One region of the Enterobacter sp. fkY84-1 genome, then DNA from elsewhere that is predicted to be linked to it. Evidence: predicted binding sites of a transcription regulator. Region 1 holds the regulator's gene; the other holds the start of a gene.

What was found. The regulator PhoB, encoded in region 1, activates phosphate uptake and scavenging genes when phosphate is short. The targets are predictions, from matches to a motif close to CTGTCATAAAACTGNCNNAT.
Region 2: the regulator PhoB is predicted to act here: its motif matches at 3,093-3,112, upstream of uvrB (excinuclease ABC subunit UvrB).

The regions. Positions count from the first base shown of each region.
Region 1 covers NZ_CP169393.1:980,839-988,249, forward strand. The annotation lists gene mak (fructokinase) at 1-306, shown strand, start outside; gene sbcC (exonuclease subunit SbcC) at 417-3,548, opposite strand; gene sbcD (exonuclease subunit SbcD) at 3,545-4,750, opposite strand; gene phoB (phosphate response regulator transcription factor PhoB) at 4,938-5,627, shown strand; gene phoR (phosphate regulon sensor histidine kinase PhoR) at 5,649-6,944, shown strand; gene brnQ (branched-chain amino acid transporter carrier protein BrnQ) at 7,354-7,411, shown strand, end outside.
Region 2 covers NZ_CP169393.1:1,359,509-1,366,919, forward strand. The annotation lists gene bioF (8-amino-7-oxononanoate synthase) at 1-474, shown strand, start outside; gene bioC (malonyl-ACP O-methyltransferase BioC) at 458-1,213, shown strand; gene bioD (dethiobiotin synthase) at 1,206-1,907, shown strand; gene ACEPLT_RS06400 (ABC transporter ATP-binding protein) at 1,870-2,592, opposite strand; gene uvrB (excinuclease ABC subunit UvrB) at 3,344-5,359, shown strand; gene yvcK (uridine diphosphate-N-acetylglucosamine-binding protein YvcK) at 5,449-6,357, opposite strand; molybdenum cofactor riboswitch at 6,583-6,717, shown strand; gene moaA (GTP 3',8-cyclase MoaA) at 6,705-7,411, shown strand, end outside.

The sequences.
Region 1 (7,411 bases):
AGCGGCCAGCCGCTCAAGGGAAATGAGATCATGCGTCTGGTCGAAGCGCAGGATCCGGTGGCGGAGCTGGCCCTGAGCCGCTATGAAATGCGGCTGGCGAAATCCCTGGCGCACGTGGTGAATATTCTCGATCCGGACGTAATTGTGCTGGGCGGCGGCATGAGCAACGTCGACCGGCTGTACGCCACGGTGCCGAACCTGGTGAAGCAGTGGGTCTTCGGCGGCGAGTGTGAAACGCCGATCCGCAAAGCCGTCCACGGGGACTCCAGCGGCGTGCGCGGCGCGGCGTGGCTGTGGCCAGAATAAACGACTCTGTAAGCCCGGTAAGCGAAGCGCCAGCGGGCGAATTCAGGCAGCCACAATAAAAAAGCCGGGTGGCGGCTACGCCTTACCCGGCCTACATGTGGAGTGGACCTTTACTGCACGGCAAATTCTTTATCCAGCTTGCTGTACCCCAGCCCGTTAATCTTCTTCACTTTGATCTGCACCGGAATACGCTCTTTCATCGCCTCTACGTGGCTGATCACGCCAATGGTTTTCCCGGTGGCGTTCAGCGCGTCGAGCGCATCCAGCGCCGTATCCAGCGTCTCACTGTCGAGCGTGCCGAACCCTTCATCCAGGAACAGGGAATCGATCCGCGTTTTATGACTCACCAGATCGGAAAGCGCCAGCGCCAGCGCCAGGCTGACCAGGAAGCTCTCGCCGCCGGAGAGGGTGCGGGTATCGCGGACCGCATCCGCCTGCCACGTATCCACCACTTCCAGCTCCAGCGCGTCGCTGGCCTTACGCTGCAATAAGTAACGCCCGTGCAGACGGTTAAGCTGCTGGTTAGCAAGCCAGACGAGATTGTCCAGCGTCAGCCCCTGGGCGAACTTGCGGAACTTGTCGCCGGTGCTCGAGCCGATCAGCGCGTTCAGGTACCCCCAGTCGTCTGCCTGGCGCGCGGCCTCTTCAATTTCCTGCATCAACGCCAACTGGTGCTGCCGGTTATCGCTGTCCTGCTTAAGCTGCTGGCGGATCTCGCCCTGATGCGTGGTGTTCTCGCGCAGCTGTTGCGCCAGCTGCTGCAGCTGGATTTGCAGCGTGGCGGCATCGGCGTCGAGCCCTTCCGGGCGCAGCGCCAGATGAGACTGCAGCTGCTGGTTCGCTTGCCCGGACAGCGCCGCGGCCTGCTGGATCTGGTTTTCCAGCGACTGTTTCAGCTGTTCAAGGTGGCGAATAGCATCGTCATCCAGCAGGGCGGCAAGAAACGCGTCCTGGTCGGCAAAGCAGCTCGCCGAGCGCGCCGCGGTGAACTGCGTCTGCGACTGCTGCAGGCGCTCTCGCTCCAGCCCTTCCTGCTGCTGTTGCGCGGTCAGCTGGCTTTGCAGCGACACGCACTCGTCGTGGATGGCGCGCCAGTTATCAGGAATAACCGGTTCGGCGTCTTCGCTGTTCGCTGCCGGAAGCGCGTCGAGCAGCGGCTTCAGGGCGTTTATGCGTTCCTGAAGCACGCCGTGCTGCGTTTGCTTCTCCTGCCACTGCGCGAATTCCGCTTCGCGGGCCTGAAGCCAGGCGGCTTCCTGACCCTCTTCAGGTGCGTTAAGTGAGAGCGCGAGCAGGGCATGTTCCAGCGCCTGCCGCGTGGCCGCCAGCTGCTGCTGATACTGCCGCTCCTGCGCGTCCTGTTCGTTGAGCTGGTTCTGCAGGGTGAGACGCTGACTGAGCTGATAAAGCTGGCGCTCGTACTGTTCCTGTTCGTTCAACCATGGCGCGATATCGTCCTGAATATTCAAGGTAATGTTCAGGGACGTGCAGGCCGCCACCCACTCTTTAGTGAGCGCTTGCTCTTCCTGAGAAAGCGTCTGCGCGTCGTCTGTCTCGCGCTGGATCTGCTGAGTCAGGGCATTGACCTGTCCCAGCACCAGCAGGCCTTCCTCTTTAAGGGCGGCGACCTCTTTTTCCAGGGCATCACGGCGGCGCTGGTTATCCGTCAGCTCAAGTGACTGATATTGCTCAACGGCCGGATGTTCGCAGGAACCGCACAGCGGACAGGGTTTGCCTGCCTCAAGCCGGGAGCGGTAATGCTCCAGCTTCTTAATTGTTGCTTCGGTTTCGCACAGGGCTTTCAGGTCGAGATAGTGCTGGTTTTTCTCTTTGTACTGCTGGCGGCGCAGGGTCAGCGTTTCATTGAGTTTATTTTGTTCGGCCTGCGCCTTCTGCACGTTTTCACCGCTCTGGCGCAGGCGCTTTTGCAGCGGCTGATAGCGGGCATGCAGCGACGTCAGCTGCTGGCGCAGCGTGCGGGACCTGGACTGCTGCTCCATGGCCGCGCTGACCTCATCCGCCGTCAGCGTCAGCGCGTTTTCCGGCATCGCAGCCAGCCTGTTGCGTAATTCACCTATCCGCGCAGCAAGCGAGGCTAACTGCGTTTTATCGCGGTTAAGCTGCGAGAACTGGGCGCGCCAGCCTGCAATCTCCTGGCCTAACAGACGATAGCGCTCGTGCTCCGCCAGCCACTGCGCCAGCGCCGTCAGTTCGGTCTGAAGCTGCTCGTGGTTACGCAGGGCGGTATTGCGAATACGTGAACGCAGCGCGGTTCTGGCTTGTAAGCGAGTATTTACTTCGATAATTCGCTGCTGCGTTTGTGCCAGACGCGCGGTTTGCTCCTGCTGATGTTCCCAGAGCGGTCGCAGCTGGGCGGCGGGCAGAGCGAGCTGCAGTTTTGCCAGCTCAGGCGCAGCGTCCGTCAGCGCGTGTTGCGCCTGCTGCTGCATCGCGGCGGCGCGCTGTTGCTCGCGCACGAGCTCATCATGGCGCGTAAGCCACTGAAAATGTTTCTGTTGGTTTTGCTGCTGTTCCAGCAGGGTTTTCTCTGCGTCAGTAAGTGCCTGCAAACTTTGCTGTAACTGCTGCTGTTGTTCTTCGCTCAACAGCACGACGCCCGCCGCCTGCGCCTCGCACTTTTCAAGCACGCTGCGGGCCGCTTTGTGTTTCTCAAACACCATGGCGGAAATCTGACCGTAGATTTCGGTGCCGGTCAGCTCTTCCAGCAGCTCGGCGCGATCGCTCGGCTTGGCATTAAGGAAGGCGGCAAACTGCCCCTGAGAGAGCAGCATCGAGCGGGTAAAGCGCCCGTAGTCCAGCCCGGTGAGTGCGGCGGTTTGCTCCAGCTTATCCGTCACTTTGTCGGCCAGGATTTTGCCATCTTCGCAGCGCGCCAGCTCCACGCGCGGCGCCTGCAGGTTACCGTCCGGCTGGTTGCGCGCCCGGTTCTGGCTCCAGAAGGCGCGATAGGCGATGCCTTTTACCTCGAACTCCACTTCCGCCAGACATTCGGCGGTGTCGCGGGTCATCAGGTCATTTTGCGCCTGGGAGACTTTATTCAGGCGCGGCGTTTCGTGATAAAGCGCCAGACAGATGGCGTCGAGCAGGGTGGTTTTACCTGCCCCGGTTGCGCCGGTGATGGCAAACAGCCCGTTGCTGGCAAACGGCTCAGCGGTAAAGTCAATTTTCCACTCGCCCTTGAGGGAGTTGAGATTTTTCAGGCGCAGGCTCAGAATTTTCATGCGTTTTCTTCCTCATCATTGAGCGCATGCAGGGTATGGCTGAACAGTTCGCTGAGTCTTGCGCGCTTCGCATCGTCAATCTCCTCCTGTGAGAGCCTGCGTTCAAATACCTCTTCGACCCCCAGTTCACTGAGCGTTTCGCGTTGAGCGCTTAGCAGAATTTTCTCGCGCTGCTCGCGGCTGCGGCGCACCAGCAAGACCTCTACCGGCAGGTCTTCGGTCAGCGCCTGGATTTTCCGCTGCATATCGTGCAGGTAGTCGTCGGTGGTGATTTCGATGTCCAGCCAGATGGGGGGATCTTGCTCGACGCCGCGCCACTGCTCCAGCTGGGCGGTGATGGCATCGAGATCGCCTTTCAGGACCGCCAGCGGTTGAGTTACGGGCACCTCCAGCGTGTCGACGGCGCTGAGTTTGCCCTCGCGAAAGCTCACCAGATGCACGGATTTGGCTTTGCCCGTTTCGTCAAAGCTGAGCGAAAGAGGCGAGCCGCAGTAGCGGATGTGCTCGCAGCCGCCGACGATCTGCGCCCGGTGGATGTGCCCGAGCGCAATGTAGTCGGCTGGCGGGAAGTGCTGCGCCGGAAAGGCATCCAGCGTGCCGATATAGATGTCACGCACGGCGTCACTTTTACTGGCCCCGACGGTGGTGAGGTGCCCGGTCGCAATCACCGGAATCGGCTGGTCACCGCGCAGGGCACAGGCTTCGGCGTGCTGCTGGCGGTAATAATCGGCGATCGCCTGTAACAAATGCTGCTGCTTTTCCGCGCCCGACAGCCCCGCCTGGCTTTGCACGATGTCGCGCGGACGCAAAAAGGGAATCGGACACAGTACCGCCCCGGGCGACCCGTCGCGCTTTTTCAGGATCTGCGGGGCGTGCCCGGCGCTGGCGACGACGGTGGTATTGAGAAACGCCAGGATGTCGCGGGATTCGTTAAGCGTCGCGACGGAATCATGGTTGCCGGCGACAATCACCAGATGACAGCCGGTTTGCTGCAGATTCACCACGAAGCGGTTGTACAGCTCACGGGCATAGCTCGGCGGCGAGCCGGTATCAAAAATATCTCCCGCCACGATAATCGCGTCCACCTCATGCGTCCGGGCCGTTTCCAGCAGCCAGTTCAGGAACGCTTCATGTTCAGCCGCACGGCTTTTGCTGTAAAAATTTTGACCCAGATGCCAGTCCGAGGTGTGAAGTATGCGCATAGCTGATCCGTGGCAAAAAAGAGAAAGCAGGATTATAAACGTTCAGAGAAGGGAAAATAACCGCTGTAATAAAACAACAGTTTGCCATTTATAGTGGTACTGTTTTTCATAAATCTGTCATAAATCTGACGCATAATGGCGCCGAATTACAAACTTGTAACGTAAATAAGATAAGACAGGGCAAAGTATGGCGAGACGTATTCTGGTCGTAGAAGATGAAGCTCCAATTCGTGAAATGGTGTGCTTCGTGCTCGAGCAAAACGGCTTCCAGCCGGTTGAAGCGGAAGATTATGACAGCGCAGTGAACCAGCTGAATGAACCCTGGCCCGATCTGATTCTGCTGGACTGGATGCTGCCCGGCGGCTCCGGACTGCAGTTTATCAAACACCTGAAGCGTGAAGCGCTGACCCGCGACATCCCGGTTGTGATGCTTACGGCGCGCGGAGAAGAAGAGGATCGTGTGCGCGGTCTGGAGACCGGCGCGGACGATTACATTACCAAACCGTTCTCCCCCAAAGAGCTGGTGGCCCGCATTAAAGCCGTGATGCGCCGTATTTCGCCGATGGCGGTGGAAGAGGTGATTGAGATGCAGGGGCTGAGCCTTGATCCGACTTCTCACCGCGTGATGACCGGTGAAAATCCCCTCGACATGGGGCCTACCGAATTTAAACTTCTGCACTTCTTTATGACCCACCCGGAACGCGTGTACAGCCGCGAGCAGTTGCTGAATAACGTCTGGGGAACTAACGTGTATGTCGAAGACCGGACGGTTGACGTACATATCCGCCGCCTGCGAAAAGCGCTGGAACTGAGCGGCCACGATCGCATGGTGCAGACGGTCCGCGGCACGGGTTATCGTTTTTCTACCCGTTTCTGAACAATGACAGGAGTGTGACGCGTGCTGGAACGTCTGTCATGGAAAAGGCTCGTCTTTGAACTGATCTTATGCTGTATTCCGGCCTTCATTCTGGGGGCCTTTCTTGGACATCTGCCGTGGTTTCTGCTGGCGTCGGTCACCGGGCTGCTGATCTGGCATTTCTGGAACCTGCTGCGCCTCTCCTGGTGGCTGTGGGTTGATCGAAGCATGACGCCGCCGCCCGGAAGCGGCAGCTGGGAGCCGCTGCTGTACGGTCTGCACCAGATGCAGATGCGAAATAAAAAGCGCCGCCGCGAGCTGGGAAGCCTGATTAAGCGTTTTCGCAGCGGTGCGGAGTCGCTACCGGATGCGGTCATTCTGACCACCGAAGAAGGGACGATCTTCTGGTGTAACGGCCTGGCGCAGCAGCTGCTGGGCCTGCGCTGGCCGGATGATAATGGCCAGAATATCCTCAACCTTCTGCGTTATCCCGAGTTTACGCTGTACCTGAAAAAGCGTGATTTTACCCGTCCGCACAATCTCAAGCTCAATAACGGTCGCCATCTGGAGATCCGCGTGATGCCCTACAGCGATAAGCAGTGGCTGATGGTGGCGCGCGATGTCACCCAGATGCACCAGCTGGAAGGGGCGCGCCGCAACTTCTTCGCCAACGTCAGTCACGAATTGCGTACCCCGCTGACCGTGCTTCAGGGCTACCTGGAGATGATGCAGGAGCAAACGCTGGAAGGTGCGCCGCGTGAAAAAGCGCTGCACACCATGCGCGAGCAAACGCACCGGATGGAAGGCCTGGTGAAGCAGCTGCTGACGCTCTCGAAGATTGAAGCGGCACCCACGCTCGCGCTGAATGACACTATTGATGTGCCGATGATGCTGCGGGTCGTGGAGCGTGAAGCGCAGACGTTAAGCCACAAAAAGCACCACCTGACCTTTGAGGTCGACAACACGCTAAAGGTGCTGGGCAGTGAAGATGAGCTGCGCAGCGCTATCTCCAACCTGGTGTATAACGCGGTAAACCATACGCCGGAAGGGACGGAGATCGTGGTGCGCTGGCAGCATACTCCAACGGGGGCCGAGTTTAGCGTGGAAGACAACGGGCCGGGGATCGCGCCGGAGCATATTCCGCGTCTGACCGAGCGCTTCTATCGCGTGGATAAAGCGCGATCGCGGCAGACGGGCGGAAGCGGCCTGGGGCTGGCGATTGTGAAACACGCGGTGAATCACCATGAAAGCCGTCTCGATATTCAGAGTACCCTGGGTAAAGGAACCCGCTTCAGCTTCGTGATCCCGGAACGATTAATTGCCAAAAAGATCGCCTGACGGCAGGTGTGTCATTTTACCTTTCCACGGGTCAGCCATCGCTGGCCCGTTTGCTTTGCAGTCAAGCGAAACGCGTGTGAATTTTATACGGCTGGCTGTTTTTTGTTCGCATGATTAGCCATGGGTTTTTCTTATAATTAGCGTATTGTGCTGGAGTGTGTTTTCATGCTGGCATATTGTTCTGGTTTTACGATCCCACCTTGCCTTTAAACGTTATAAGCGTTTAAATTGCCCCCCAGATACTGTCAGACCGACTGTATTTGCGTGGTAAATCGAAAAACTATTCTTCTCCACGCCAGGACGGGAGCATATCCCGCTAAAATTGAGCAAATTTTCGGCTGTATCGTCCCGTCAGGGGCAGCGAAAATCTCAATGTTTTCAACACCACATCCACAGGCAGTAAGGTTTTATGACCCATCACTTAAAATCGCGTGACATCATCGCGCTGGGCTTTATGACATTTGCGC
Region 2 (7,411 bases), 380 kb from region 1:
CTGTTGATTGTCACCTTCGGCAAAGGCTTTGGCGTCAGCGGCGCCGCCGTGCTGTGCAGCGAATCCGTCGCCGACTATCTGCTGCAGTTTGCCCGCCACCTGATTTACAGCACCAGCATGCCTCCGGCGCAGGCCGTGGCGCTGTCGGCGTCGCTGGCTGTCATCCGCAGCGCAGAAGGGGAGGAGCGTCGCCAGCGGCTGGCAGAGCATATTGCGCGCTTCCGTCAGGGACTCGCGGCGCTGCCTTTCCACAGTCCCGATTCGCAGAGCGCTATCCAGCCGGTGATTGTCGGTGAAAATGCCCGAGCGCTGGCACTGGCACAGGCGCTGCGCCAGCGGGGCATGTGGGTCACGGCCATCCGCCCGCCCACCGTCCCACCGGGCACGGCGCGGCTGCGCTTAACCCTGACGGCGGCGCATGAAGCACAGGATATTGAGACGTTGCTGGAGGCGCTCCATGATGCCGGTGAATAAGCAGGCCATCGCGGCGGCATTCGGCCGCGCCGCGCAGAGCTATTCGCAGCATGATGAGCTGCAGCGTCTGAGCGCGCAGGGGCTTCTGGCCGCGCTTGGCGAAACCTCGTTTGCGCAAGTGCTGGACGCCGGATGTGGTCCCGGCAGCAACAGCCGCTACTGGCGCGGGGCGGGAAGCCAGGTGACGGCTATCGATCTCTCAGCCCGGATGCTGGAGGAGGCACGCCAGCGGCAGGCGGCAGATCGTTATCTGCTGGCCGATATCGAGGCGATCCCGCTGGCGGACGCGCAGTTCGATCTGGTCTGGAGCCATCTGGCGGTTCAGTGGTGCAGCAGCCTGCCGCAGGCCCTGCGCGAGCTTTATCGCGTGGCGCGGCCGGGCGGGAAGGTGGCCTTTACCACCCTGCTGGAAAGTTCGCTGCCGGAGCTGAATCAGGCCTGGAAAGCAGTGGATGAACAGCCGCACGCTAACCGGTTTTTATCGCATGAGCAGGTGACGCAGGCGCTGGCAGGCTGGCGCTATCGCAGCACGGTGCAGACCATCACGCTCAATTTTAGCGATGCGTTCAGCGCCATGCGTTCGCTGAAGGGCATCGGCGCCACGCACCTGCATACCGGACGCGAGAAAAAACCGCTTACCCGGGGGCAGTTGCAGCGCCTTGAGCTGGCCTGGCCGCAGCAGCGGGGGCATTTCCCGCTCTCCTATCAACTTTTTCATGGGGTTATCGAACGTGACTGAACGTTATTTTGTCACCGGCACGGACACAGAAGTGGGCAAAACGGTTGCCAGCACGGCATTGCTGCAGGCGGCACGGCTGCTCGGGAAAAACACCGCCGGGTATAAGCCCGTAGCGTCCGGCAGCGAGATGACGGCGGAAGGGTTACGCAACACCGACGCGCTGGCGCTCCAGCGTAACAGCACGCGTGAACTCGCCTATTCTGCAGTGAATCCGTACACCTTTGCCGAACCGACCTCGCCGCACATTGTCAGCGCCGATGAAGGCCGTCCGATTGATTTTGCCGTGCTGTCTGCCGGACTGCGGACGCTGGAAAATCAGGCCGACTGGGTGCTGGTGGAAGGGGCCGGCGGCTGGTTTACGCCGCTTTCAGACACGCAGACGTTTGCTGACTGGGTGCAGGCCGAGCAGCTTCCGGTCATTCTTGTCGTCGGCGTCAAGCTGGGCTGCATCAATCACGCCATGTTGACCGCACAGGCCGTCCAGCAGGCCGGGCTGCGTCTGGCGGGCTGGATAGCCAACGACGTGGTTGCGCCGGGTAAACGCCATCAGGCGTATCTGGCGACGCTCAGGCGCGTCCTGCCCGCGCCGTGCCTCGGGGAAATTCCCTGGCTGGCTGACGGCGCGGAAAATGCCGAAATCGGACGTTATCTCGATCTCAGCGTTTTGCTTCCCGCGACATCCAGTGAGCGATAAGCTTGTCATCCAGTTCGTTAACGTGGCCCTGCGCCACGTTACGCCCGCGATAGAGCAGACAGAAACGGTCCGCTACCCGGCGGATAAACGACAGCTGCTGCTCGGCTAATAGCACCGTCATCCCTAACTCCCGGTTTAAGCGCCCCAGCAGCTGCACCAGCTTCTGGGCAACGCTGTGCCCCGCGCCGTGCAGCGGTTCATCCAGGATCAGCAGGTGAGGGCGGTTCACCAGCGCATTAGCCAGCGCCAGCTGATACTGGTCGTCCGGAGAGAGCGTGTTGGCGCGGGTTCGTCGCAAGGCATAGAGCGCCGGGAACAGGTCGTAAACGTCATTTTTCGCCTCCGGGTTCGGTTTTCCCGTCGCCCGCATGGCGATATGCAGGTTCTCCTCAATCGTGAGCTGGGAGAAGATCCGCCTGTCCTGCGAGACATAGCCTATCCCCGGCCCGGAACGCTGTTCTGGCGGCGGGTTGAGCAAATCGCGCGGCGGCGCGCCCGCCTCATACCAGATGATGCTGCCGCTTTCGACGGGCACTTTCCCGGCGATGCAATTCATGAGGGTGGTTTTCCCCATCCCCGGCAGGCCAACGACGCCTGTACACATCCCTTGCGGAAAATCTAAATCCACATTCCATAGCGTATGTTGACTTCCGTAAAACTGATTCACTGCACGCAGGCTCAACATCTTTCTCTCCTTAAAAATGTGTGTAGGTGTGGCTCGTTGTTAAACTGCAAAACCCCTGCCATAAAGCGGAAAGTGATTAAAAAAGCGTCTTTTTTAGGAATAAGTCACAGAAGCGCGGGGGATAAAAAGGGGGATTGCACATCGACGGTGCCGACGGTGGTGAGTTGTGGTGCAGAGCCAGAAATGATGGAAATGTGAGCAAGATCTCGTCAGTTGGTTATGAATGACGCGACTGTTAATCAGCAAAAAAGAGCTATAAAAATTTTTTGCTGCCGCCTCGTGGGAAAATCCGGGAATTTGCAGAGCGCCAGTCTGTATGGGCTGGAAGCAGTTATCCACTATTCCTGTGGATAACCATGTGCATTAGAGTTAGAAAACACGCGATAAGCGAGAGAAGACGCGGCTTACGCCCAAATTGACGCGAAACGCGGCTTTAGAAAATATCGTTTATTTTTTAATTGGTTAGATAAAATCAATTCCCGTCATGAAAGTGTCACCCGTTGCCATAAAACTATCATTACCTGGCTTGACAAATGTTAAAAAAGAAAAAGTTCTGGGGATAACCTGACCTGACTGGTGTTTTATGTTGCCACTGTCCAAATTTTGGCCGCTATCGCGCTAATCATTCAGGCGCTATGCTAAATATCCTGACATGCTACTGGTTTTTCATCCAGTGTTTTTTACTGGCATTCCTGGCAACAAGGAGTAAAATTATTCACCTGCCGCTTATAACGTCATCAGGTTGTCGCCCATGAGTAAACCGTTCAAATTGAATTCTGCTTTCCGTCCGTCTGGCGATCAGCCTGAAGCGATCCGTCGTCTGGAAGAGGGGCTGGAGGATGGGCTGGCGCACCAGACGCTGCTCGGGGTTACCGGCTCGGGTAAAACCTTTACCATTGCCAACGTGATTGCGGATCTCCAGCGCCCTACGATGGTGCTGGCGCCCAACAAAACCCTGGCGGCGCAGCTTTACGGCGAGATGAAAGAGTTCTTCCCGGAAAACGCCGTTGAGTATTTCGTCTCCTACTACGATTACTACCAGCCAGAAGCCTATGTGCCGAGCTCTGACACCTTCATCGAGAAAGATGCGTCGGTGAACGAACACATTGAGCAGATGCGACTGTCGGCCACTAAGGCGCTACTGGAGCGTCGCGATGTGGTTGTGGTGGCCTCTGTTTCGGCGATTTACGGCCTGGGCGATCCGGATCTCTATCTCAAGATGATGCTGCACCTGACGCAGGGGATGATTATCGACCAGCGCGCGATTTTGCGTCGTCTGGCGGAGCTGCAGTACACCCGCAACGACCAGGCCTTCCAGCGTGGTACGTTCCGCGTGCGCGGCGAAGTGATCGACATCTTCCCGGCGGAATCGGACGATATGGCGCTGCGCGTTGAGCTGTTTGACGAGGAGGTCGAACGCCTGTCGCTCTTCGACCCGCTGACAGGACACGTTGAGTCGGTGATCCAGCGCTTCACCATCTACCCGAAAACGCACTACGTGACGCCGCGCGAGCGTATCGTGCAGGCGATGGAAGAGATCAAAGTGGAGCTGGCCGAGCGCCGTAAGGTGCTGCTGGCGAACAATAAGCTGCTGGAAGAGCAGCGCCTCAGCCAGCGTACCCAGTTCGACCTGGAGATGATGAACGAGCTGGGCTACTGCTCCGGCATCGAAAACTACTCCCGCTTCCTCTCCGGGCGCGGGCCGGGCGAGCCGCCGCCGACGCTGTTTGATTACCTTCCGGCCGACGGTTTGCTGGTGATCGACGAATCCCACGTCACGATCCCGCAGATCGGCGGGATGTACCGCGGCGACCGGGCGCGTAAAGAGACGCTGGTGGAGTACGGATTCCGCCTGCCGTCAGCGCTGGATAACCGTCCGATGAAGTTTGAAGAGTTTGAGGCGCTGGCGCCGCAAACCATCTACGTCTCTGCCACGCCGGGCAACTACGAGCTGGAGAAATCCGGTGACGACGTTGTCGATCAGGTTGTGCGTCCAACGGGTCTGCTCGACCCGATTATTGAAGTTCGTCCGGTGGCGACTCAGGTGGACGATCTGCTCTCGGAAATTCGCGCCCGTTCCGCCATTAACGAGCGCGTGCTGGTGACCACGCTCACCAAGCGTATGGCGGAAGACCTGACCGAGTATCTCGAAGAGCACGGCGAGAAGGTGCGTTATCTGCACTCGGATATCGATACCGTGGAGCGCATGGAGATTATCCGCGACCTGCGTCTGGGCGAGTTTGACGTGCTGGTGGGGATTAACCTGCTGCGGGAAGGTCTGGATATGCCGGAAGTCTCGCTGGTGGCGATTCTGGACGCGGATAAAGAGGGCTTCCTGCGTTCCGAGCGTTCGCTGATTCAGACCATCGGCCGCGCCGCGCGTAACGTCAACGGTAAAGCGATTCTGTACGGTGACAAAATTACCCCGTCGATGGCGAAAGCGATCGGTGAGACGGAGCGCCGCCGCGAGAAACAGCAGCGCTACAACGAAGAACACGGCATTACCCCGCAGGGGCTGAACAAGAAGGTGGTGGATATTCTGGCGCTGGGCCAGAACATTGCCAAAACCAAAGCGAAAGGCCGCGGCAAGGCGCGTTCAGTGGTGGAAGAAGATACCGTCGTGCTGACGCCAAAAGCGCTGCAGCAGAAGATCCACGAGCTGGAAGGGCAGATGATGCAGCACGCGCAGAACCTGGAGTTCGAAGAGGCGGCGCAGATCCGCGACCAGCTTCATCAGCTGCGGGATCTGTTTATCGCGGCATCGTGAGTTTTTTGCCCGGTGGCGGTGCGCTTACCGGGGTGACAAAAGACGCTAAACCTGTAGGCCCGGTAAGCGCAGCGCCACCGGGGTTTTTGTTAACCCAACGCCTGAATTGCTTTCTCCAGCGCCTCGCGCAGCAGGTGGCGGTCGTGACGGTACTTGATGTCTGAGGCCTCCAGCGGCTCCTGCACCACCACGCGATCGCCAATCCCTGTCACATCCACTTTTGGCCCAACCACGACACCGTCGATAATTTTCTTACCGACGTACTGCTCCATCAGGTCGAGCTTGTCCGCCAGCGACAGGCTCGCCGCGGCCGGACTCAGCTCACGCCCTAAATTGCCGATGTAGACCATCGGCGCCGGGGTGCGGCGCAGCGCCTGCGCCAGCTCTTTCACCAGCAGGATCGGCATCAGGCTGGTATAAAAGCTGCCCGGACCGATCAGAATTAAATCCGCATCGCCAATTGCTTCTACGGCTTCACGCGTCGCCGGCACGCTCGGGTAAGTCATCAGCTCTTTGGGCGGCAGCAGAAGCTGGTCAATGTTCACCTCGCCGTACACTTCATGCCCTTCGGCGTCGATGGCCATCAAATCAACCGGTTGTTCAGACATGGGGATCAGGAATGCGTCCACTTTGAGCAGGTTACGGATCAGATTGATGGCTTCGAGAGGTCTTACGCTCAGGTGATCCAGCGCCTTTAACATCAGATTTCCGAGGTTATGCCCGGAAAGTTCGCCATTGCCGCCAAAACGGTACTCAAACATCGCCGACGCGACGCTCGGCTCGGTAATTAACTGGTTCAGGCAGTTGCGCATATCTCCCCAGGCAATGCCGCCTTCGGCACGTCTGATCCGCCCGGTTGAGCCGCCGTTATCGGTGGTGGTCACTATCCCTGTCAGCCTTGAGCCGAGTGACGACAAAGAGGACATAACGCGGCCCAGGCCGTGGCCTCCGCCAAGAGCGACCACTCGGTCAAGATCCGCAAAAGTGCGATTGCGCATACGTATTCCTTATCACGTTCGATCGCGTAACAGTAACCTAACTACCCCTAAAAGACGATGCCTCACCCGAAGCAAAATGACGTATATCAATGTGAAAGTGCAGTTTTTAGGTATTCTGTAGCGAAAATGCAGGATTGATTCGCTATATACATAATTATATAGCGAAAAGCGATAATGGCGCTGTCAGACTTTCCGCGCTACTATCGCCTTAACCACGTTTTCAACACTGAAAACATACACTCTAGCCCTTGTGCCTGTGTCGAAAGATATGGCGCTCTGGCCGTGGCGAATTTGCCACCAGGGTACAGAAAGAAATGACTGTGCCTCCCGTATCTGGAAAGGTGTACATGGCTTCACAACTTACTGATGCTTTCGCGCGTAAGTTTTATTACTTACGTCTGTCGATTACCGATGTGTGCAACTTCCGTTGCACCTACTGCCTGCCCGACGGCTACAAACCGGGCAGCGTCACCAATAACGGCTTTCTCTCCGTGGATGAAGTGCGCCGCGTCACGCGCGCCTTCTCTGAGCTCGGCACCGAAAAAGTGCGTCTGACCGGCGGTGAACCCTCTCTGCGCCGTGATTTCCCGGACATCATTGCTGCCGTGCGTGAAAACGACCGCATTCGCCAGATTGCCGTGACCACCAACGGTTACCGCATGGCGCGCGACGTGGCCACCTGGCGCGATGCGGGCTTAACCGCCATTAACGTCAGCGTGGACAGTCTCGACGCCCGCCAGTTTCACGCCATTACCGGCCAGGATAAATTCCGCCAGGTGATGGACGGCATCGACGCGGCGTTCAGCGCCGGGTTCGAGAAGGTCAAAGTCAATACGGTGCTGATGCGCGACGTCAACCACCACCAGCTGGACACCTTCCTCGCCTGGATCAAATCCCGCCCCATTCAGCTGCGCTTTATTGAGCTGATGGAAACCGGCGAGGGCAGCGAGCTGTTCCGCCGTCATCACATCTCCGGCATGGTGCTGCGCGACGCGCTGCTGAAACGCGGCTGGATCCACCAGATCCGCCAGCGCAGCGACGGCCCGGCGCAGGT